4 regions of the Enterobacter sp. PL_is511 genome follow, and region 3 is predicted to be linked to each of the others. Evidence: predicted binding sites of a transcription regulator. Region 3 holds the regulator's gene; each other region holds the start of a gene.

What was found. Region 3 encodes PhoB, which activates phosphate uptake and scavenging genes when phosphate is short. Its sites were predicted from a motif close to CTGTCATAAAACTGNCNNAT; they were not measured.
Region 1: a site for PhoB is predicted at 601-620, ahead of uvrB (excinuclease ABC subunit UvrB). Genes of this name have one in related genera too.
Region 2: a site for PhoB is predicted at 1,334-1,353, ahead of glpT (glycerol-3-phosphate transporter). Genes of this name have one in related genera too.
Region 4: a site for PhoB is predicted at 4,358-4,377, ahead of AC0TN7_RS07390 (esterase-like activity of phytase family protein). Genes of this name have one in related genera too.

Annotation. Positions count from the first base shown of each region.
Region 1 covers NZ_JBVPGP010000024.1:481,286-486,964, forward strand. The annotation lists gene AC0TN7_RS17735 (ABC transporter ATP-binding protein) at 1-99, opposite strand, end outside; gene uvrB (excinuclease ABC subunit UvrB) at 852-2,867, shown strand; gene yvcK (uridine diphosphate-N-acetylglucosamine-binding protein YvcK) at 2,961-3,869, opposite strand; molybdenum cofactor riboswitch at 4,095-4,228, shown strand; gene moaA (GTP 3',8-cyclase MoaA) at 4,216-5,205, shown strand; gene moaB (molybdenum cofactor biosynthesis protein B) at 5,230-5,679, shown strand, end outside.
Region 2 covers NZ_JBVPGP010000021.1:13,562-19,240, reverse strand. The annotation lists gene glpA (anaerobic glycerol-3-phosphate dehydrogenase subunit A) at 1-1,210, opposite strand, end outside; gene glpT (glycerol-3-phosphate transporter) at 1,462-2,814, shown strand; gene glpQ (glycerophosphodiester phosphodiesterase) at 2,826-3,884, shown strand; gene yfaE (class I ribonucleotide reductase maintenance protein YfaE) at 3,988-4,242, opposite strand; gene nrdB (class Ia ribonucleoside-diphosphate reductase subunit beta) at 4,242-5,372, opposite strand; gene nrdA (class 1a ribonucleoside-diphosphate reductase subunit alpha) at 5,427-5,679, opposite strand, start outside.
Region 3 covers NZ_JBVPGP010000024.1:85,912-91,590, forward strand. The annotation lists gene sbcC (exonuclease subunit SbcC) at 1-2,030, opposite strand, end outside; gene sbcD (exonuclease subunit SbcD) at 2,027-3,232, opposite strand; gene phoB (phosphate response regulator transcription factor PhoB) at 3,420-4,109, shown strand; gene phoR (phosphate regulon sensor histidine kinase PhoR) at 4,131-5,426, shown strand.
Region 4 covers NZ_JBVPGP010000019.1:220,605-226,283, reverse strand. The annotation lists gene AC0TN7_RS07405 (carbon starvation CstA family protein) at 1-1,290, shown strand, start outside; gene AC0TN7_RS07400 (YbdD/YjiX family protein) at 1,356-1,559, shown strand; gene yjiA (GTPase) at 1,570-2,523, shown strand; gene AC0TN7_RS07390 (esterase-like activity of phytase family protein) at 2,954-4,312, opposite strand; gene AC0TN7_RS07385 (YfaZ family outer membrane protein) at 4,724-5,269, shown strand; gene AC0TN7_RS07380 (NAD-dependent succinate-semialdehyde dehydrogenase) at 5,445-5,679, opposite strand, start outside.

The sequences.
Region 1 (5,679 bases), 400 kb from region 3:
AACGACGCCTGTACACATCCCTTGCGGAAAATCCAAATTCACGTTCCATAGCGTATGTTGGCTTCCGTAAAACTGATTCACAGCACGCAGACTCAACATCTTTCTCTCCTTAAAAATGTGTGTAGGTGAGGCTCGGGTTTGAATCTGCAAAACCCCTGCCAGAAACCGAAAAGCGTTTAAAAAACCGGCTTTTTTAGGAATAAGTCACCGGAGAGGGGGTGAGAAAAAACGGGATTGCACATCGACGGTGCTGGCGGTGTTGAGTTGTGGTGCAGAACCCGAAATGCTGAAAATGTGAGCAAGATCGCATCGGTTGGTTATGAATGACGCAACTGTTAATCAGCAAAAAATAGCTATAAAAATTTTTTACCGCCGTCTCGTGGGAAAATCCGGGAATTTGCCGAGCGCCAGTCTGCATGGGCTGGAAGCAGTTATCCACTATTCCTGTGGATAACCATGTGCATTAGAGTTAGAAAACACGCGATAAGCGAGAGAAGACGCGGCTTACGCCCAAATTGACGCGAAACGCGGCTTTAGAAAATATCGTTTATTATTTAATTGCTTAGATAAAAGCAATTCCCGTCATGAAAGTGTCACTCGTTGCCACAAAACTATCATTACCTGGCTTGACAAATGTTAAAAAAGAAAAAGTTCTGGGGATAACCTGACCTGACTGGTGTTTTATATTGTCACAGTCCAAATTTTGGTCGCTATCGCGCTAATCATTCAGGCGCTACTCTAAATATCCTGACATGCTACTGGTTTTTCATCCAGTGTTTTTTACTGGCATTCCTGGCAACAAGGAGTAAAATTACTCACCTGCCGCTTATAACGTCATCAGGTTGTCGCCCATGAGTAAACCGTTCAAATTGAATTCTGCTTTCCGTCCATCTGGCGATCAGCCTGAGGCGATCCGTCGTCTGGAAGAAGGGCTGGAAGATGGGCTGGCGCACCAGACGCTGCTGGGGGTAACCGGCTCGGGTAAAACGTTCACCATCGCCAACGTGATTGCGGATCTCCAGCGCCCCACGATGGTGCTGGCACCCAATAAAACCCTGGCAGCACAGCTTTACGGCGAGATGAAAGAGTTCTTCCCGGAAAACGCCGTGGAGTATTTCGTCTCCTACTACGATTACTACCAGCCTGAAGCTTATGTACCGAGCTCTGACACCTTCATTGAGAAAGATGCCTCGGTGAACGAACACATCGAGCAGATGCGTCTGTCGGCCACTAAGGCGCTTCTGGAGCGTCGCGATGTGGTCGTTGTCGCATCGGTTTCCGCGATCTACGGTCTCGGCGATCCGGATCTCTATCTCAAGATGATGCTGCACCTGACGCAGGGGATGATCATCGACCAGCGCGCCATCGTCCGTCGTCTGGCGGAGCTGCAGTATGCGCGTAACGATCAGGCGTTCCAGCGCGGCACCTTCCGCGTACGCGGTGAGGTGATCGACATCTTCCCGGCGGAATCGGACGATATGGCACTGCGCGTCGAGCTGTTCGACGAAGAGGTTGAACGCCTGTCGCTCTTCGACCCGCTGACCGGACACGTTGAGTCGGTGATCCAGCGCTTCACCATCTACCCGAAAACGCACTACGTGACGCCGCGCGAGCGTATCGTGCAGGCGATGGAAGAGATCAAAGTGGAGCTGGCCGAGCGCCGTAAGGTGCTGCTGGCGAACAATAAGCTGCTGGAAGAGCAGCGCCTGAGCCAGCGCACCCAGTTTGACCTTGAGATGATGAACGAGCTGGGCTACTGCTCCGGCATTGAAAACTACTCCCGCTTCCTCTCCGGGCGCGGGCCGGGCGAGCCGCCGCCGACGCTGTTTGATTACCTTCCGGCAGACGGTTTGCTGGTGATCGACGAATCCCACGTTACGATCCCGCAGATCGGCGGGATGTACCGCGGCGACCGGGCGCGTAAAGAGACGCTGGTAGAGTACGGCTTCCGCCTGCCGTCGGCGCTGGATAACCGTCCGATGAAATTTGAAGAGTTTGAGGCGCTCGCGCCGCAAACCATCTACGTTTCGGCCACGCCGGGCAACTACGAGCTGGAAAAATCGGGCGATGAGGTGGTTGACCAGGTGGTGCGTCCGACCGGGCTGTTGGATCCGGTTATCGAGGTGCGTCCGGTGGCCACCCAGGTGGACGACCTGCTCTCTGAGATCCGCGCCCGTTCCGCCATCAACGAGCGCGTGCTGGTGACCACGCTCACCAAGCGTATGGCGGAAGACCTGACCGAGTATCTCGAAGAGCACGGCGAGAAGGTGCGTTATCTGCACTCGGATATCGATACCGTGGAGCGCATGGAGATTATCCGCGACCTGCGTCTGGGCGAGTTTGACGTGCTGGTAGGGATTAACCTGCTGCGAGAAGGTCTCGATATGCCGGAGGTCTCGCTGGTGGCGATTCTCGATGCGGACAAAGAGGGCTTCCTGCGTTCTGAACGCTCCCTGATCCAGACCATCGGTCGTGCGGCGCGTAACGTCAACGGTAAAGCGATTCTGTACGGTGACAAAATTACCCCGTCGATGGCGAAAGCGATTGGTGAGACGGAACGCCGCCGCGAGAAACAGCAGCGCTACAACGAAGAACACGGCATTACGCCGCAGGGTCTGAACAAGAAGGTGGTGGATATTCTGGCGCTGGGTCAGAACATTGCCAAAACCAAAGCGAAAGGCCGCGGCAAGGCGCGTTCAGTGGTGGAAGAAGATACCGTCGTGCTGACGCCGAAAGCGCTGCAGCAGAAAATCCACGAGCTGGAAGGTCAGATGATGCAGCACGCGCAGAACCTGGAGTTCGAAGAGGCGGCGCAGATCCGCGACCAGCTTCATCAGCTGCGGGATCTGTTTATCGCGGCATCGTGAGACGGTTTTGCCCGGTGGCGCTGCGCTTACCGGGCCTACGGGGTTAGCGTCTTTTGTAGCCCCGGTAAGCGCAGCGCCACCGGGGGGTTTTTGCTAACCCAGCGCCTGAATCGCCTTCTCCAGCGCCTCGCGCAGCAGATGGCGGTCGTGGCGATACTTGATGTCTGAGGCCTCCAGCGGCTCCTGCACCACCAGACGATTGCCAATCCCTGACACATCCACTTTTGGTCCCACGACTACGCCGTCAATGATTTTCTTGCCGACGTAATGCTCCATTAATTCAAGTTTGTCTGCCAGCGACAGGCTCGCCGCCGCCGGGCTCAGTTCACGTCCCAGATTACCGATGTAAACCATCGGCGCCGGGGTGCGGCGCAGCGCCTGCGCCAGCTCTTTCACCAGCAGAATGGGCATCAGGCTGGTATAAAAACTGCCTGGACCGATCAGGATAAGATCCGCTTCCCCGATTGCCTCTACCGCTTCACGCGTGGCGGGCACGCTCGGATAGGTCATCAACTCCGTTGGCGGCAGAAGGAGCTGGTCAATATTCACCTCGCCGTAAACTTCATGCCCTTCGGCGTCGATGGCCATCAAGTCAACCGGTTGTTCAGACATGGGGATCAGGAATGCGTCCACTTTGAGCAGATTACGGATTAAGTTGATGGCTTCCAGAGGCCGTACGCTCAGGTGATCCAGCGCCTTTAACATCAGATTTCCGAGGTTATGCCCGGAAAGTTCGCCATTACCGCCAAAACGGTACTCAAACATCGCCGACGCGACGCTCGGCTCGGTAATTAACTGGTTCAGGCAGTTGCGCATATCTCCCCAGGCAATGCCGCCTTCGGCACGACGAATGCGCCCGGTTGAGCCGCCGTTATCGGTGGTGGTCACTATCCCTGTCAGCCTTGAGCCCAGTGACGACAAAGAGGACATAACCCGGCCTAAGCCGTGTCCTCCGCCAAGAGCGACCACTCGGTCAAGATCCGCAAAAGTGCGATTGCGCATACGTATTCCTTATTACGTTCGATCGCGTAACAGTAACCTAACTACCCCTAAAAGACGATGCTTCACCCGATGCAAAATGACGTATATCAATGTGAAAATGCGGTTTTTAGGTATTCTGTAGCGAAAATGGACGAATGACTCGCTATATACTTAATTATATAGCGAAAAGCGATAATGGCGCCGTCAGAATTTCCGCGCTACTATCGCCCTAACCACGTTTTCAAAATTGAAAACATACACTCTAGCCCTTGCGCCTGTGTCGAAAGATATGGCGCTCTGGCCGTGGCGAATTTGCCACCAGGGTACAGAAAGAAATGACTGTGCCTCCCGATCTGGAAAGGTGTACATGGCTTCACAACTTACTGATGCTTTCGCGCGTAAGTTTTATTACTTACGTCTGTCGATTACCGATGTGTGCAACTTCCGTTGCACCTACTGCCTGCCCGATGGCTACAAACCGGGCAGCGTCACCAATAACGGCTTTCTCTCCGTGGATGAAGTGCGCCGCGTCACGCGCGCCTTCTCTGAGCTCGGCACCGAAAAAGTGCGCCTTACCGGCGGTGAACCCTCGCTGCGCCGCGATTTCCCTGACATCATTGCCGCGGTACGTGAAAACGAACGTATCCGCCAGATTGCGGTGACCACCAACGGTTACCGCATGGCGCGCGACGTGGCGACCTGGCGCGATGCGGGGCTGACGGCGATCAACGTCAGCGTCGATAGCCTGGACGCCCGCCAGTTCCACGCCATTACCGGCCAGGATAAATTCCAGCAGGTCATGGACGGTATCGATGCGGCATTTGCGGCCGGCTTCGAAAAAGTCAAAGTCAACACGGTGCTGATGCGTGATGTAAACCATCACCAGCTTGATACCTTCCTGGCGTGGATTAAATCCCGCCCCATTCAGCTGCGTTTTATTGAGCTGATGGAAACCGGCGAGGGTAGCGAGCTGTTCCGCCGCCATCACATCTCCGGCATGGTGCTGCGCGACGAGCTGCTAAAACGCGGCTGGCTCCATCAGATCCGCCAGCGCAGCGACGGCCCGGCGCAGGTCTTCTGCCACCCGGATTACGAAGGCGAGATCGGGCTTATCATGCCTTACGAGAAAGATTTCTGCGCCAGCTGCAACCGCCTGCGCGTCTCCTCCGTGGGCAAGCTCCATCTTTGCCTGTTTGGTGACGGCGGCGTAGACCTTCGCGATCTGCTGGAAGACGATGCGCAGCAGGACGCGCTTGAAGCACGCATTTCTGAAGCGCTGACGCATAAAAAACAGACCCACTTCCTGCATCAGGGCAATACCGGCATTACTCAGAACCTGTCTTACATCGGCGGGTAATCAGGCTTAAGAAGGAAACAGAAAATGAGTCAGGTAAGCGCAGAATTTATCCCGACACGTATTGCGATCCTTACCGTTTCCGACCGTCGTGGCGAAGAGGATGATACCTCCGGCCACTGGCTGCGCGAGGCGGCCCATGACGCGGGGCATCACATCGTCGATAAAGCGATCGTGAAGGAGAACCGCTACGCCATTCGCGCGCAGGTCTCTCAGTGGATCGCCAGCGATGAGGTGCAGGTGGTGCTGATCACCGGCGGCACCGGCTTTACCGCAGGCGATCAGGCGCCTGAAGCGCTGATCCCGCTGTTCGACCGCGAGGTGGAAGGCTTCGGCGAGGTGTTCCGCATGCTCTCCTTTGAAGAGATTGGTACCTCCACGCTGCAGTCGCGCGCCGTTGCCGGGGTGGCTAACAAAACCCTGATTTTCGCCATGCCGGGTTCGACCAAAGCCTGCCGCACCGCGTGGGAAAACATC
Region 2 (5,679 bases), on a different contig from region 3:
GCAGGGAGATAATTTTTTGCAGCGTCTTCTCGGTGGACTGACGCGAGCCGGGCAGGGCTTGTTCTGCCGTCACGCACCGTTCGGTATTGCCCAGCTTGCGGCAGACGGCATCGGTCGCCCACTCGGCCATCAGGCGGTAGGTCATCAGCTTGCCGCCGGTGATGGTGATAAACCCGTCCATGCCGTCGCGTTCGGCGTGATCGAGCAGCACGATGCCCCGGCTGACGTTACGTCCGCTCGGGTCGTTGTCGCTGGCGACCAGCGGACGCACGCCCGCGTAGGCGCGAAGAATACGCGTGTGGGCCATCACCGGCGCCAGTTTTTCCCCTTCGCGCAGCAGGATGTCCACCTCTTCAGCGGTGACGCGGTTGTAGTCAATCTCGCTGTAGTCCACGTGCGTTGAGGTGGTACCGATTAACGAAATGGTATCTCCCGGCACGAGGATATCGGCGTCAGACGGTTTGCGGCAGCGGTTGATCACGTGGTTATTGATGCGGTGGTCGAGGATCAGCAGCGAGCCTTTCGCCGGGAACATGCGCACCGACAGGTCCGCGTATTCCGCAATCTGCTGCCCCCAGATCCCCGCCGCGTTGACCACAACGGCGGCATACAGCTCGCTGTGTTCGTTATATTGCGTATCAAGGATCCGCACGCCGCAGATACGATGGCCTTCGCGGATAAGCCCGGTCACTTCATGCCCGGTCAGGATGTGCGCGCCATGCTCGCGGGCGTCCAGCATATTGGCGGCGGTCAGGCGGAACGGATCGACGGTGCCGTCAGGGACCTTCACCGCGCCGATAAGCGCCGGGTTAACCGACGGTTCCAGCCGCCGCGCCAGCGCCGGATCCATGGCCTCAGCCTGAATGCCCGCGGCGCTGCAGGCGGTAATAAAGGTGTCCTGAAAAGCGAGGTCATCTTCGGGAAGGGTAATAAAGAGGCCGTCCGTCGGCTCAATGCAGTGGCGGGCGATACGCTTGAGGATCTGGTTTTCAGCAATACATTCGCGCGCGGATTCAGCGTCGGTGACCGCATACCGCGCGCCGCTGTGCAGCAGGCCGTGGTTACGCCCGGTTGCGCCCGTGGCGATATCATGGCGTTCCAGAAGCGTAACGCTTAAGCCGCGAAGGGCGCAATCGCGTGCGATCCCGGCGCCGGTTGCGCCACCGCCAATGATTATCACATCGCTGTAGCGAGGATCGTGAATGGTCATTGTTTACCCTCTATGTTCGTTTTTTATCATTTAGCCATATTAATTTTGTGGTTTGTTTGATTTCGAACATAAACGCGCGGAATTCGAAAGTGAAACGTGATTTCATGCGCTTTTCTGCGCATTATGTCATATTTCTGTAACAATCTGTGCGTTGATTCACAGTAACAATCACCGTGATTTCTTAACATCCCCGCCTCTGGAATTCAGGTGCGAGCCACCTGCTCATTCATTTCAAGGCCACGGAGGCTGTTATGCTCAGTATCTTCAAACCTGCGCCCCACAGGGCGCGTCTGCCAGAGGCAGAAATAGATCCGCTCTATCGCCGTCTGCGTTGGCAAATCTTCCTGGGGATCTTCTTCGGGTACGCGGCGTACTACCTTGTACGTAAAAACTTCGCGCTCGCCATGCCGTATCTGGTGGAGCAGGGCTTTTCCCGCGGCGATCTGGGGTTCGCGCTGTCGGGGATCTCTATCGCCTACGGTTTTTCCAAATTCATCATGGGCTCCGTGTCGGATCGCTCGAATCCGCGCGTGTTCCTGCCCGCCGGTCTGATCCTGGCGGCCGCGGTCATGCTGTTCATGGGCTTTGTGCCGTGGGCAACCTCCAGCATTGCCATCATGTTCGTGCTGCTGTTCCTCTGCGGCTGGTTCCAGGGGATGGGGTGGCCGCCGTGCGGACGCACCATGGTGCACTGGTGGTCGCAGAAGGAGCGCGGCGGCATCGTGTCGGTGTGGAACTGTGCCCATAACGTGGGTGGCGGTATTCCGCCGCTGCTGTTCCTGCTGGGGATGGCCTGGTTCAACGACTGGCACGCTGCGCTGTATATGCCTGCCTTTGGCGCCATCGTGGTGGCGATTTTCGCTTTCGCGCTGATGCGTGATACGCCGCAGTCCTGCGGCCTGCCGCCGATTGAAGAGTACAAAAACGACTATCCGGATGATTACAGCAAGGAGCACGAAGAGGAGCTGACCGCAAAACAGATCTTCATGAAGTACGTCCTGCCGAACAAGCTGCTGTGGTACATCGCGGTGGCGAACGTGTTCGTTTACCTGCTGCGCTACGGCATCCTCGACTGGTCGCCAACCTACCTGAAAGAGGTGAAGCACTTCGCGCTGGATAAATCCTCCTGGGCGTACTTCCTGTATGAATACGCCGGGATCCCAGGCACGCTGCTTTGCGGCTGGATGTCGGACAAGGTGTTTAAGGGTAACCGCGGTGCGACGGGCGTCTTCTTTATGACCCTGGTGACCATCGCGACGGTTGTTTACTGGCTCAACCCGCCGGGCAACCCATCAGTAGACATGGCCTGCATGATCGTCATCGGCTTCCTGATTTATGGTCCGGTAATGCTGATCGGTCTGCATGCGCTGGAGCTGGCACCGAAAAAAGCGGCAGGCACGGCGGCAGGCTTTACCGGCCTGTTCGGTTACCTCGGCGGTTCGGTCGCGGCGAGCGCCATTGTGGGCTACACCGTTGACTTCTTCGGCTGGGACGGCGGCTTTATGGTGATGATCGGCGGTAGCGTGCTGGCGGTACTGCTGCTGATTGTTGTGATGATCGGTGAGAAACGTCACCACGCGGAAGTGCTGGCACGTCGTCAATAAGGAGCTTTACGATGAAATTAACTCAGTTAGCGACAGGCCTGCTGCTGGCGGGCCTGATGACAGGCTCCGCGCTGGCGGCGGATAAAATCGTTATTGCCCACCGTGGCGCGAGTGGCTATCTGCCGGAGCATACGCTGCCGGCGAAAGCGATGGCCTATGCGCAGGGCGCGGATTACCTCGAGCAGGATCTGGTGATGACGAAGGACGACCAGCTGGTGGTCCTGCATGACCACTATCTGGACCGCGTGACGGACGTGGCGGAGCGTTTCCCGGACCGCGCGCGAAAAGATGGCCGCTACTACGCCATTGATTTCACCCTGGCGGAGATCCGTTCCCTGAAGTTTACCGAAGGCTTCGAGATTGAAAACGGCAAGAAGGTGCAGGTCTATCCGGGACGTTTCCCGATGGGCAAATCTGACTTCCGCATTCATACCTTCCAGGAAGAGATTGAGTTTGTTCAGGGGCTGAACCACTCAACCGGTAAAAATATCGGTATCTACCCGGAGATCAAAGCGCCGTGGTTCCATCATCAGGAAGGGAAAGACATTGCCGCGAAGACGCTGGAGGTGCTGAAGCAGTACGGCTACACCAGCAAGAAGGACAAAGTCTACCTGCAGTGTTTTGATGCCGCCGAGCTGAAGCGCATCAAAACCGAGCTAGAGCCGAAGATGGGCATGAACCTCAACCTGGTGCAGCTGATTGCCTACACTGACTGGAATGAAACTCAGGAGAAACAGCCGGACGGGAAGTGGGTTAACTACAACTACGACTGGATGTTTAAGCCGGGGGCGATGAAGCAGATTGCGCAGTACGCCGACGGCATCGGGCCGGATTATCACATGCTGGTGGCGGAGGGCTCAGCGCCGGGCCACGTGAAGCTGACGGCGATGGTGAAAGAGGCGCACGCCAGCAAGATGCAGGTGCATCCGTATACCGTGCGTGCAGACCAGCTGCCGCCGTATGCCACGAATGTGAATCAGCTTTATGAGGTGTTGTATAACCAGGCGGGCGTGGACGGACTGTTTACGGATTTCCCGGATAAAGCGGTTGAATTCATTCACCGGAAGTAGGTTTTGTAGGTCGGGTAAGGCGAGGCCGACACCCGACAATCAGGCTCTGCGGCCTGATGCCCTCACCCTAACCCTCTCCCACAGGGAGAGGGAATAAGGGCAATCACATCTCGATCTCAATATCGCCTTTTGCCCGGCAGCAGCAGGGCAAAATTTCCCCTTCGTTGATAAAGGCCAGCGGCTCGGTCAGCCAGTCCACCTGGCCGGCGACCAGACGGCAGCGGCAGGAGCCGCAGTAGCCGGAACGACACTGGTACTCTACTTCTACCTGATGCGCCTCAAGCGCCACCAGCAGAGAAGGGTGCTCCTCCCGACACAGTACCTCAGTGCCGGAAAGACTTAACGTGACGCGTGGCATCAGAGCTGGAAGTTGCTCAGGTCGTCGGTGTTGACTTCAGAATCAATCTGACCGACCAGATAAGAGCTCACTTCCACTTCCTGCGGCGCGACCTGCACGTTATCGGACACCAGCCAGGTGTTGATCCACGGGATTGGGTTAGAGCGCGTCTGGAACGGCAGGTCGAGACCGACAGCCTGCATGCGGATGTTGGTGATGTACTCAACGTACTGGCACAGGATGTCTTTGTTCAGGCCAATCATGGAGCCGTCGCGGAACAGGTAATCTGCCCACTCTTTCTCCTGCTGAGCCGCCAGTACGAACAGGTCGTAGCACTCCTGTTTGCACTCTTCGGCGATTTCCGCCATCTCCGGATCGTCCGTACCGCTGCGCAGCAGGTTCAGCATGTGCTGGGTACCGGTGAGGTGCAGGGCTTCATCGCGGGCAATCAGACGGATAATCTTGGCGTTGCCTTCCATCAGCTTGCGCTCGGCAAAGGCGAAGGAGCAGGCGAAGCTCACGTAGAAGCGGATCGCTTCCAGCGCGTTGACGCTCATCAGGCACAGGTACAGCTGCTTTTTCAGCGCACGCAGGTTTACGGTGATGGTTTTACCGTTCACGTTGTGGGTGCCTTCGCCCAGCAGATGCCAGTAGCTGGTCATCTCGATCAGCTCGTCGTAGTAATGGGCAATGCCTTCCGCGCGCTTCTGGATCTGCTCGTTGGTAACGATATCGTCAAACACCACCGCCGGATCGTTCACGATGTTGCGGATGATGTGGGTGTAAGAGCGGGAGTGGATCGTCTCGGAGAACGCCCAGGTTTCCACCCAGGTTTCCAGCTCTGGAATGGAGATCAGCGGCAGCAGCGCCACGTTCGGGCTACGGCCCTGAATAGAGTCCAGCAGCGTCTGGTACTTCAGGTTGCTGATGAAGATATGCTTTTCGTGATCCGGCAGCGACTGGTAGTCAATACGGTCGCGGGAGACATCCACTTCTTCCGGGCGCCAGAAGAAGGAGAGTTGCTTTTCAATCAGCTTTTCGAAGATGTCATATTTTTGCTGATCGTAGCGTGCCACGTTGACCGGCTGGCCGAAGAACATCGGCTCTTTGAGCTGGTCGTTTTTCGTCTGTGAAAAGGTGGTATATGCCATGAGTGTGTCCTAAAAACGTAGGCCGGGTAAGCGTAGCGCCACCCGGCATTTACATTAGATCTTACATGCGCCGCTTTCGCAGCCATCGTCCTGAATTGACGGAACCAGGTCGTCCTGCGCGTCTTCCGCACCGTCACGGGTGTTGTGATAGTACAGCGTTTTCACGCCAAACTTATAGGCGGTGAGCAGGTCTTTCAGCAATTGCTGCATCGGAACCTTGCCTGACGGGAAGCGCGTCGGGTCATAGTTGGTATTGGCAGAGATCGACTGGTCGATAAACTTCTGCATGATACCCACCAGCTGCAGG
Region 3 (5,679 bases):
CACTGCGAGAATTCCGCTTCGCGGGCGTGCAGCCAGGAGGCTTCATTTCCGTCTTCAGGTACGTTGAGTGATAGCGAGAGCAGGGCGTGTTCCAGCGCCTGGCGCGCGGTAGTCAGCTGCTGCTGATACTGTCGCTCCTGCGCTTCCTGCTCGTTCAACTGGTTTTGCAGGGTCAGACGCTGGCTGAGCTGATAAAGTTGGCGCTCGTACTGTTCCTGCTCGTTCATCCATGGCGTGATATCGTCCTGAATATTCAACGCTATATTCAGGGAAGCACAGGCCTCAATCCACTCTTTAGTGAGTGCTTGCTCTTCCTGAGAGAGCGTCTGAAATTCGTCTGTCTCGCGCTGGATCTGCTGAGTCAGGGCATTAACCTGTCCCAGCACAAGCAGGCCTTCCTCTTTAAGCGCGGCGACCTCTTTTTCCAGGGCATCACGGCGGCGCTGGTTATCCGTCAGCTCAAGCGACTGGTATTGCTCAACGGCGGGATGCTCGCTGGAGCCGCATAGCGGACAGGGTTTGCCGGCCTCAAGCCGGGCACGATAGCTTTCCAGGTCTTTAATCGTCGCTTCGCGTTCGCACAGGGCCTTCAGGTCCAGATAGTGCTGGTGTTTCTCTTTGTACTGCTGGCGGCGCAGCGTCAGCGTTTCATTGAGTTTATTTTGTTCGGCCTGGGCCTTCTGCACGCTTTCACCGCTCTGGCGCAGGCGCTTTTGCAGCGGCTGATAGCGGGCATGCAGCGACGTTAGCCGCTGGCGCAGCGTGCGTGACCGGGACTGCTGCTCCATGGCCGCGCTGACCTCATCCGCCGTCAGGGTCAGCGCATTTTCCGGCATCTCAGCCAGCCTGTTGCGTAATTCACTCATCCGCGCAGCAAGCGAGGCTAACTGCGTTTTATCGCGGTTAAGCTGCGAGAACTGGGCGCGCCAGCCGGCAATCTCCTGGCCCAGCAGCCGATAGCGCTCGTGCTCCGCCAGCCACTGCGCCAGCGCCGTCAGTTCGGTCTGAAGCTGCTCGTGGTTACGCAGGGCGGCATTGCGGATACGTGAACGCAGCGCGGTTCTGGCTTGTAAGCGAGTATTTACTTCGATAATTCGCTGCTGTGTCTGTGCCAGACGCGCGGTTTGCTCCTGCTGATGTTCCCAGAGCGGTCGAAGCTGGGCGGCGGGCAGAGCAAGCTGGAGCTTTGCCAGCTCTGGCGCAGCGTTCGTCAGCGCCTGTTGCGCCTGCAGCTGCGTCGCGGTGACGCGCTGTTGCTCGCGCACGAGCTCATCATGACGCGTAAGCCACTGAAAATCTTTCTGCTGGCTTTGCTGCTGAACCAGCAGGGTTTTCTCTTCGTCAGTAAGTGCCTGCAAACTTTGCTGTAACTGCTGCTGCTGTTCTTCGCTCAACAGCACGACGCCCGCCGCCTGCGCCTCGCACTTTTCAAGCACGCTGCGGGCGGCTTTATGTTTTTCAAACACCATGGCGGAAATCTGGCCGTAGATCTCGGTGCCGGTCAGCTCTTCCAGCAGCTCGGCACGATCGCTCGGTTTGGCATTAAGGAAGGCGGCAAACTGCCCCTGTGAGAGCAGCATCGAGCGGGTAAAGCGCCCGTAGTCCAGCCCGGTAAGCGCGGCGGTTTGCTCCAGCTTATCCGACACTTTGTCGGCCAGGATTTTGCCATCTTCACAGCGCGCCAGCTCCACGCGCGGCGCCTGCAGGTTCCCGTCCGGCTGGTTGCGCGCCCGGTTCTGGCTCCAGAAGGCGCGATAGGCGGTGCCTTTTACCTCGAACTCCACTTCTGCCAGGCATTCGGCGGTGTCGCGCGTCATCAGATCGTTTTGCGCCTGAGAGACCTTCTGCAGTCGCGGCGTTTCGTGATAAAGCGCCAGACAGATGGCGTCGAGCAGGGTAGTTTTTCCTGCTCCGGTCGCGCCGGTGATGGCAAACAGCCCGTTGCTGGCAAACGGCTCCGCGGTAAAGTCAATTTTCCACTCGCCCTTGAGTGAGTTGAGATTTTTCAGGCGCAGGCTCAAAATTTTCATGCGTTTTCTTCCTCATCATTGAGCGCATGCAGGGTATGGCTGAACAGTTCGCTGAGTCTTGCGCGCTTCGCGTCGTCAATCTCTTCCTGCGAGAGCCTGCGTTCAAACACCTCTTCAACCCGCAGTTCACTGAGCGTTTCACGTTGAGCGCTTAACAGAATTTTCTCGCGCTGCTCGCGGCTGCGGCGGACCAGTAAGACTTCGACGGGCAAATCCTCCGTCAGCGCCTGAATTTTGCGCTGCATATCGTGCAGGTAGTCATCGGTGGTGATTTCGATATCCAGCCAGACGGGGGGATCTTGTTCGACACCGCGCCACTGCTCCAGCTGGGCGGTGATGGCATCGAGATCGCCTTTCAGCACCGCCAGCGGCTGGGTGACCGGTACTTCCAGCGTCTCGACGGCGCGGAGTTTTCCCTCGCTGAAGCTCACCAGATGCACGGATTTGGCTTTGCCAGTTTCGTCAAAGCTGAGCGAAATAGGGGAGCCGCAGTAGCGGATGTGCTCGCTGCCGCCAATAACCTGCGCGCGGTGGATATGCCCGAGCGCAATGTAGTCGGCTGGCGGGAAGTTTTGCGCCGGAAAAGCATCCAGCGTGCCGATATAGATGTCACGCACGGCGTCACTTTTACTGGCCCCGACGGTGGTGAGATGCCCGGTCGCAATCACCGGAATAGGCTGGTCACCCCGCAGGGCACAGGCTTCGGCGTGCTGCTGGTGGTAATAGTCTGTGATGGCCTGTAAGAGATGTTGCTGCTTTTCTGTACCCGACAGCCCCGCCTGGCTTTGCACGATGTCCCGCGGACGTAAAAACGGTATCGGACACAGCACAGCCCCCGGCGACCCGTCGCGTTTATTCAGGATCTGTGGGGCGTGCCCGGCGCTGGCGACCACGGTGGTATTGAGAAATGCCAGGATATCGCGGGATTCATTGAGCGTGGCGACGGAATCATGGTTGCCGGCGACAATCACCAGGTGACAGCCAGTTTGCTGCAGATTCACCACGAAGCGGTTATACAGCTCACGCGCATAGCTGGGGGGCGAGCCGGTATCAAAGATGTCACCCGCCACAATAATCGCGTCCACCTCGTGCGTCCGGGCCGTTTCCAGCAGCCAGTTCAGGAACGCTTCATGTTCAGCCGCACGGCTTTTGCTGTAAAAATTTTGACCCAGATGCCAGTCCGAGGTGTGAAGTATGCGCATAGCTGATCCGTGGCAAAAAAGAGAAAGCAGGATTATAAACGTTCAGAGAAGGGAAAATAACCGCTGTAATAAAACAACGGTTTGCCCGTTATCGTGGTACTGTTTTTCATAAATCTGTCATAAATCTGACGCATAATGGCGCCGAATTACAAACTTGTAACTTAAATAAGATAAGACAGGGCAAAGTATGGCGAGACGTATTCTGGTCGTAGAAGATGAAGCTCCAATTCGTGAAATGGTGTGCTTCGTGCTCGAGCAAAACGGTTTCCAGCCGGTTGAAGCGGAAGATTATGACAGCGCAGTGAACCAGCTGAATGAACCCTGGCCCGATCTGATTCTGCTGGACTGGATGTTGCCTGGCGGCTCCGGACTGCAGTTTATCAAACACCTGAAGCGTGAAGCGCTGACCCGCGACATCCCGGTTGTGATGCTCACGGCGCGCGGAGAAGAAGAGGATCGCGTGCGCGGTCTTGAGACCGGCGCGGACGATTACATTACCAAACCGTTCTCCCCAAAAGAGCTGGTCGCCCGCATTAAAGCCGTGATGCGCCGTATTTCGCCGATGGCGGTGGAAGAGGTGATTGAGATGCAGGGGCTGAGCCTTGATCCCACCTCACACCGCGTGATGACCGGTGAAAATCCCCTCGACATGGGGCCTACCGAATTTAAACTCCTGCACTTCTTTATGACCCACCCGGAACGCGTGTACAGCCGCGAGCAGTTGCTGAATAACGTCTGGGGAACTAACGTGTATGTCGAAGACCGGACGGTTGACGTACATATTCGCCGCCTGCGAAAAGCACTGGAACTGAGCGGCCACGATCGCATGGTGCAGACGGTCCGCGGCACGGGTTATCGTTTTTCTACCCGTTTCTGAACAATGACAGGAGTGTGACGCGTGCTGGAACGTCTGTCATGGAAAAGGCTCGTCTTTGAACTGATCTTATGCTGTATTCCGGCCTTCCTTCTTGGGGCCTTTCTTGGACACCTGCCGTGGTTTCTGCTGGCGTCGGTCACCGGGCTGCTGATCTGGCATTTCTGGAACCTGCTGCGCCTCTCCTGGTGGCTGTGGGTTGACCGAAGTATGACGCCGCCGCCGGGAAGCGGCAGCTGGGAGCCGCTGCTGTACGGTCTGCATCAGATGCAGATGCGTAATAAAAAGCGTCGCCGCGAGCTGGGAAGCCTGATTAAGCGTTTCCGCAGCGGTGCAGAGTCGCTGCCGGATGCCGTGATTCTGACGACCGAAGAAGGGACGATCTTCTGGTGTAACGGCCTGGCGCAACAGCTGCTGGGCCTGCGCTGGCCGGATGACAACGGTCAAAATATCCTCAACCTTCTGCGCTATCCCGAGTTTACGCTGTACCTGAAAAAGCGTGATTTTACCCGTCCGCACAATCTGAAGCTCAATAATGGTCGCCATCTGGAGATCCGCGTGATGCCCTACAGCGATAAGCAGTGGCTGATGGTGGCGCGCGATGTTACCCAAATGCACCAGCTGGAAGGGGCGCGGCGCAACTTCTTCGCCAACGTCAGTCACGAACTGCGAACCCCGTTGACCGTGCTGCAGGGCTACCTGGAGATGATGCAGGAGCAAACGCTGGAAGGCGCGCCGCGTGAAAAAGCGCTGCACACCATGCGCGAGCAAACGCACCGGATGGAAGGGCTGGTGAAGCAGCTGCTGACGCTCTCGAAGATTGAAGCGGCGCCAACGCTGGCGCTAAATGACACCATTGATGTCCCGATGATGCTGCGGGTCGTGGAGCGTGAAGCGCAGACGTTAAGCCACAAAAAGCATCACCTGACCTTTGAGGTCGACAGTACGCTGAAGGTGCTGGGCAGCGAAGATGAACTGCGTAGCGCCATTTCCAACCTGGTGTATAACGCGGTGAATCATACGCCTGAGGGGACAAATATCGTGGTGCGCTGGCACCATGCCCCAACGGGGGCGGAGTTTAGCGTGGAAGACAATGGGCCGGGGATCGCGCCGGAGCATATTCCGCGGCTGACCGAGCGCTTTTACCGTGTGGATAAAGCGCGATCCCGGCAGACGGGCGGAAGCGGCCTGGGGCTGGCAATTGTGAAACACGCGGTGAATCACCATGAAAGCCGTCTCGATATTCAGAGTACGCTGGGTAAAGGAACCCGTTTCAGTTTCGTTATTCCGGAACGATTAATTGCCAAAAAGATCGCCTGACGGCAGGCGTGTCATTTTACCTTTCCACGGGTCAGCCATCGCTGGCCCGTTTGCTTTGCAGTCAAGCGAAACGCGGATGAATTTTATACGGCTGTCTGTTTTTTGTTCGCATGATTAGCCATGGGTTTTTCTTATAAACAGCGTATTATTCTAACGTGTATTTTCATGCTGGCATATTGTTCTGGTTTTGCGATCCCACCTTGCCTTTAAACGTTATAAGCGTTTAAATTGCGCCCCAGATACTGTCAGACCG
Region 4 (5,679 bases), on a different contig from region 3:
AAAATCGGCGTTATCGTCGGTCTGGCGATCGGCATTCTGGTGATTAACCCGGATCTGAAAATGCCGGCGGTAACGCAGTACATCGACGGTACCGGCCCGCTGTGGAAAGGCGCCCTGTTCCCGTTCCTGTTCATCACCATCGCCTGCGGTGCGGTCTCCGGCTTCCACGCCCTGATCTCCTCCGGTACCACGCCTAAGCTGCTTGCGAACGAGAAAGACGCGCGTCTGATCGGCTACGGCGCGATGCTGATGGAGTCCTTCGTGGCGATCATGGCGCTGGTTGCCGCGTCCATCATCGAACCGGGTCTGTACTTCGCGATGAACACCCCGCCGGCGGGTCTCGGCATCACCATGCCAAACCTGCACGAGATGGGCGGTGACAACGCGGCGCTGATTATGGCGCAGCTGAAAGACGCCAGCGCACACGCGGCGGCGACCGTCAGCTCCTGGGGCTTCGTGATTTCGCCTGAGCAGATCATGCAGACCGCGAAGGACATCGGCGAACCGTCCGTGCTGAACCGCGCAGGTGGCGCTCCTACACTGGCTGTCGGTATCGCACACGTGTTCCACAAAGTGCTGCCGTGGGCGGACATGGGCTTCTGGTACCACTTCGGTATTCTGTTCGAAGCGCTGTTCATCCTGACCGCGCTGGACGCCGGTACCCGTGCAGGCCGCTTCATGCTGCAGGATTTGCTCGGTAACTTCGTGCCGTTCCTGAAGAAAACCGACTCTCTGGTAGCGGGCATCCTGGGTACGGCGGGCTGCGTCGGCCTGTGGGGCTACCTGCTGTATCAGGGCGTTGTCGACCCACTGGGCGGCGTGAAGAGCCTGTGGCCGCTGTTCGGTATCTCTAACCAGATGCTGGCTGCCGTGGCGCTGGTGCTCGGCACCGTGGTCCTCGTGAAGATGAAGCGCACCAAATACATCTGGGTCACCGTGGTTCCTGCGCTGTGGCTGCTGCTCTGCACCACCTGGGCGCTTGGCCTGAAGCTGTTCAGCGCTAACCCGCAGCTGGAAGGCTTCTTCTTCATGGCTAACCAGTACAAAGAGAAGATTGCCGCAGGCGGCGCAGACCTGACTGCCCAGCAGATTGCCAACATGAACCATATCGTGGTGAACAACTACACCAACGCGGGTCTGAGCATTCTGTTCCTGGTGGTGGTGTACAGCATTATCTTCTACGGCATCAAAACCTGGTTGAAAGTGCGTAACGCTGAAGGCCGTACGGATAAAGAAACCCCGTACGTGCCGGTGCCGGAAGGCGGCGTGAAGACCTCTTCACACCATTAATCCAGCATGTAACTGTAGGCCCGGATCGCTGCGCGCCACCGGGCTTTTTCTTATCAGGACAGGTTATGTTTGGTAACTTAGGCGAAGCAAAAAAATACCTCGGTCAGGCGGCGAAAATGCTGATTGGCATTCCGGACTATGACAACTACGTTGAGCATATGAAGACCAACCATCCGGATAAGCCGTACATGACCTACACCGAATTCTTCCGCGAGCGTCAGGAAGCGCGCTACGGCGGAAGTGGAGAAGGCGGCGTCCGCTGCTGCTAAAGGAGAGACCATGACCCCGATTGCCGTTACCCTGCTGACCGGTTTCCTCGGCGCCGGTAAAACCACCCTGCTGCGCCACATCCTGAATGAACAGCACGGCTTTAAAATCGCCGTCATCGAAAACGAATTTGGCGAAGCCTCCGTAGACGACCAGCTGATTGGCGATCGCGCCACGCAGATCAAAACCCTGACCAACGGCTGCATCTGCTGCACCCGCTCTAACGAGCTGGAAGACGCCCTGCTGGACCTGCTCGACAGCCGCGATCGCGGTGAAATCGACTTTGACCGCCTGGTGATCGAGTGCACCGGCATGGCCGACCCCGGCCCGATTATTCAGACCTTTTTCTCTCACGAGATCCTTTGCCAGCGCTACCTGCTGGACGGCGTCATTGCCCTGGTTGATGCGGTTCACGCCGACGAGCAGATGAACCAGTTCACCATCGCCCAGTCTCAGGTGGGCTACGCCGACCGCATCCTGCTGACCAAAACCGACGTGGCGGGCGAAAGCGTTAAGCTTCGCGAGCGCCTGACGCGCATCAACTCCCGCGCGCCAATTTACACGGTGACGCACGGCGATATCGACCTGTCTCAGCTGTTCAACACCAACGGCTTTATGCTGGAAGAGAACGTCACCGCGAAACCGCGCTTCCACTTTATGGGAGACAAGCAAAACGACGTGGCGTCGATTGTGGTGGAACTGGACTACCCGGTGGACATCAGCGAGGTTTCGCGCGTGATGGAGAACCTGCTGCTGTCGTTTGCCGACAAGCTGCTGCGCTACAAAGGGATGCTGTGGATTGACGGCGAACCCAACCGCCTGCTGTTCCAGGGCGTTCAGCGCCTGTACAGCGCCGACTGGGACAGACCGTGGGGCGATGAAGTGCCGCGCAGCGTGATGGTGTTTATTGGTATACAGCTGCCGGAAGAGGAGATTCGGGCGGCGTTTGCGGGTCTGAAGAAATAACCGCCATGCATCCCCTCTCCTCTGTAATTTATTAACCTGAAGCGATGAATTTTGTATCAGGAAAATGAATAAATTACAGCGATGTTCTGGTCTGGCTGTAAATCGCCGAAGCGTTTCCGTAGGGCCGGGGCGAGGCGCAGGGATGCGCCGAGAGGGCGTGGCCTGCAGGGATGCAGGCTCATGCCCGACCCGATAGCCCGAAGGAATAAGCTGAGGGCACCGCGAAGCGGCGATTTACCGCCGGGAGCCCGGGTCGCCAGGGTGGTGGCGATTGAGCCACCCTGGCACGTTCACAGGTCATGCCGTTACAGAGTAGCAAGGAACATAAAGTGAACGGAATGACCTCCACAGCCGTATGTTCCCCCTCACCCCAGCCCTCTCCCTCAAGGGAGAGGGGGCCGTCTGTGCAGGCATTATTTTGTGGGGATACTTATTTCACCGCCTCCGGCAGCGTCACAATCCACAGCTCGCTGTCGGACTCCGGCTTCTTCAGCGGCTTCACGCTGAGCGTGGTTTCCACCGGCTTATCATCCAGCGTCAACTTGCCTTCCGCGTTCACCCGATAATCCTTGAGCTTCTTGCCCTCGACCGGGTTTTGCATCGCCACCTTCACGCCAAAGTCGTTATCGTTCGCCACCGCAAGCGTTTTGCTGTCGATAAGCGCCAGCCCTTCAGCCTTCTCCTGCTGCCAGCCCAGCGCGCGGAGATCGACCACCTGCATTTTTGCCGCGAGGGTAATCCCGCGCTGCGCCAGGGTTTTCTCATCATCAAATTCCGGGTACTCGCCCGGCTTGTCAAAGGCGGAAAGATCGCTCGCCTTGCTGAGATCCACCTTGTAAATCAGGTTGCGCATCCCGTCGTTTTTATCGCTTCCCTGCTCAATCAGCAGGATGTGCTGGTCATCGAGCGCCACAATGTCGCCGATTTTGGCGTCGCTGTTTTTATCGTAGGCCGCGCTGTCGATGGGGTAACCGTACATCGCGGTTTTGCCGGTCGCCGGATCGAAGCTCACCAGACGGGTGAACAGCGCCTGCTTTTTGCTCTTACCGTCGATGTCCAGCGTGCTTTGCACGGCGGCGATAATCCGCCCGTCCGGCATCCGGGTCAGGCCTTCAAAGCCCCGGTTGGGCTGGCGCCATTTGATGATGTTTGGCAGACCGCCCGCGATGGATTTTTCCCCTTCCGCGGCCTGCGGCCCGTGGATCGCGAGGATCTTGCCTTTGCTGTCGACGTTAATCAGGAACGGGCCGTACTCGTCGCACAGCCAGTAGCCGCCTTTGCCGTCCGGCGTGATGCCTTCCGTATCCAGTCCGCGGTTGTCACCCTTGAGCGTCTTTAAGGTATCGCTGAACGCCACTTCATTGGTGGAACCAATCACGCCGCTTTGCAGCGGCAGACCGTTAATCTCGCCTTTATCGTCATGCAGCGGACGGGCATCCGTTGCCTCTGCTTTGCCGTTCTGGACGCGGATGGTCATCAGCAGCGGCGCGAAATCTGGCGTGACAAATATTTTGGCTTCGTTTTTACCCATTTTTGGCGCATCGGCGTTGGGACCGCGATCGGTCACGGTCGCAAACGTCAGGGCATCGTCCTGCTTGCCCGTAAACAGCAGGCCAGAGCCAATCCCCACCGGGAGCCCGTTCGGGAACGCATCGGCAAACGCGCCGCTGTATTTCACATGGGAGCCGTCAGGGAAGCTGACGACATAGCGCTCAGCGGTAGGCTGTGCCGCCAGGCCAGAGAAAGAGAGCGCACAACCGATAAGCACAGGAATAATTTTTCTTTTCATATTGTTAGCATCCAGTTAGTGAAGCCAACAACGTAAAGAATAAACGTGTCAGAAAAATGACATGGAAAGGCAACCGGCATGGGCGAGTGAACGTATATTCAATGCCCGGAAATGTAAGGTTGTGTTGTATTGTGTGACAACTGAAATACTTTTGGAAATTATTAGAAACTCAATTAATTCACCTCTAATCACTATCCCTTCTTCGTTCAGTTTATGTTTAGTCAAAAAATTAAACGGTTCCTAAACACCAAAACATCACCCGTTGACACCCCGGCAATCAAACAGCATTGCAACAACTTCTATAAAAAACTTAACAACATCAGCATAAAACAGCGACTTTCATCACATTTGCAGTCATAAAAATCGCTTGTTAAGGTGCCCCCAGATGAATTTAATGACGAGGCATAAAACATGAAAAAACTGAATATCCTTCTTCTTTCTGCTCTGACCGCCCTCTCGGGTTCCGCTCTGGCAATGGGTGGCAGCATTGAGCAGGGTAAAAACTTTACCAACCTCAACCTGGAAATGGGGAAATCCTCATCCGGCCTGTATGCCGAAAGCAACTGGCTTAAAAACACCGATGACGGTACCCAGACCGGCGGCGTGGGCGCAGGCTACAACCTGGAAGTAGGCCCGGTAATGCTGAATGCGGGTGCCAAAGCCATCTACATCGGCCCGAAAAAAGGCGATAACGGCGTGGCGTTCCCCATCGGTGGTGGCGTAAACGTTGCCCTGACCGACAGCATCCACGTGTACGGTGAAGGCTACGTGGCGCCAGAAGGGCTGAACAACAGCGTGAAAAACTACGTGGAAGCCAATGGTGGCGTAAGCTGGACGCCGATCGCGCCGGTGACCCTGAAAGTGGGCTACCGCCACGTGAGCGTTGATGGTAAAGACGGTCGTCCGAACCACACGCTGATTGACGGCGCATATGTAGGCGGTGGAGTGTCCTTCTAAGCCTGTGTGTGCGTTTCGCCCGGCGGCGCTACGCTTGCGCGGGCCTACAATCAAAGGGGCAATATATTAAAATTGTTGCACATTGTAGGCCGGGTAAGCGCAGCGCCACCCGGCAAGAAAGGCGATGACAGTGTTCATAGTAAACCTGCCGGCTGGCAGGTTTTTTTATGACCTCTTACTGACGCACCACCACCAGCTTCTGGTTCACAAACTCTTTGATCCCCAGATCCGACAGCTCGCGTCCGTAACCGGAGCGCTTCACGCCGCCGAACGGCAGCTCTGGTGCGGTATCGGTAAGCCAGTTGATGTACACCATCCCGGTCTCGATCCGGGACGCCATTTTCTTCGCGCGCTCGATATCCTGGCTGAATACCGCCCCGCCCAGGCCGTAGTGGGAGTCGTTCGCCAGC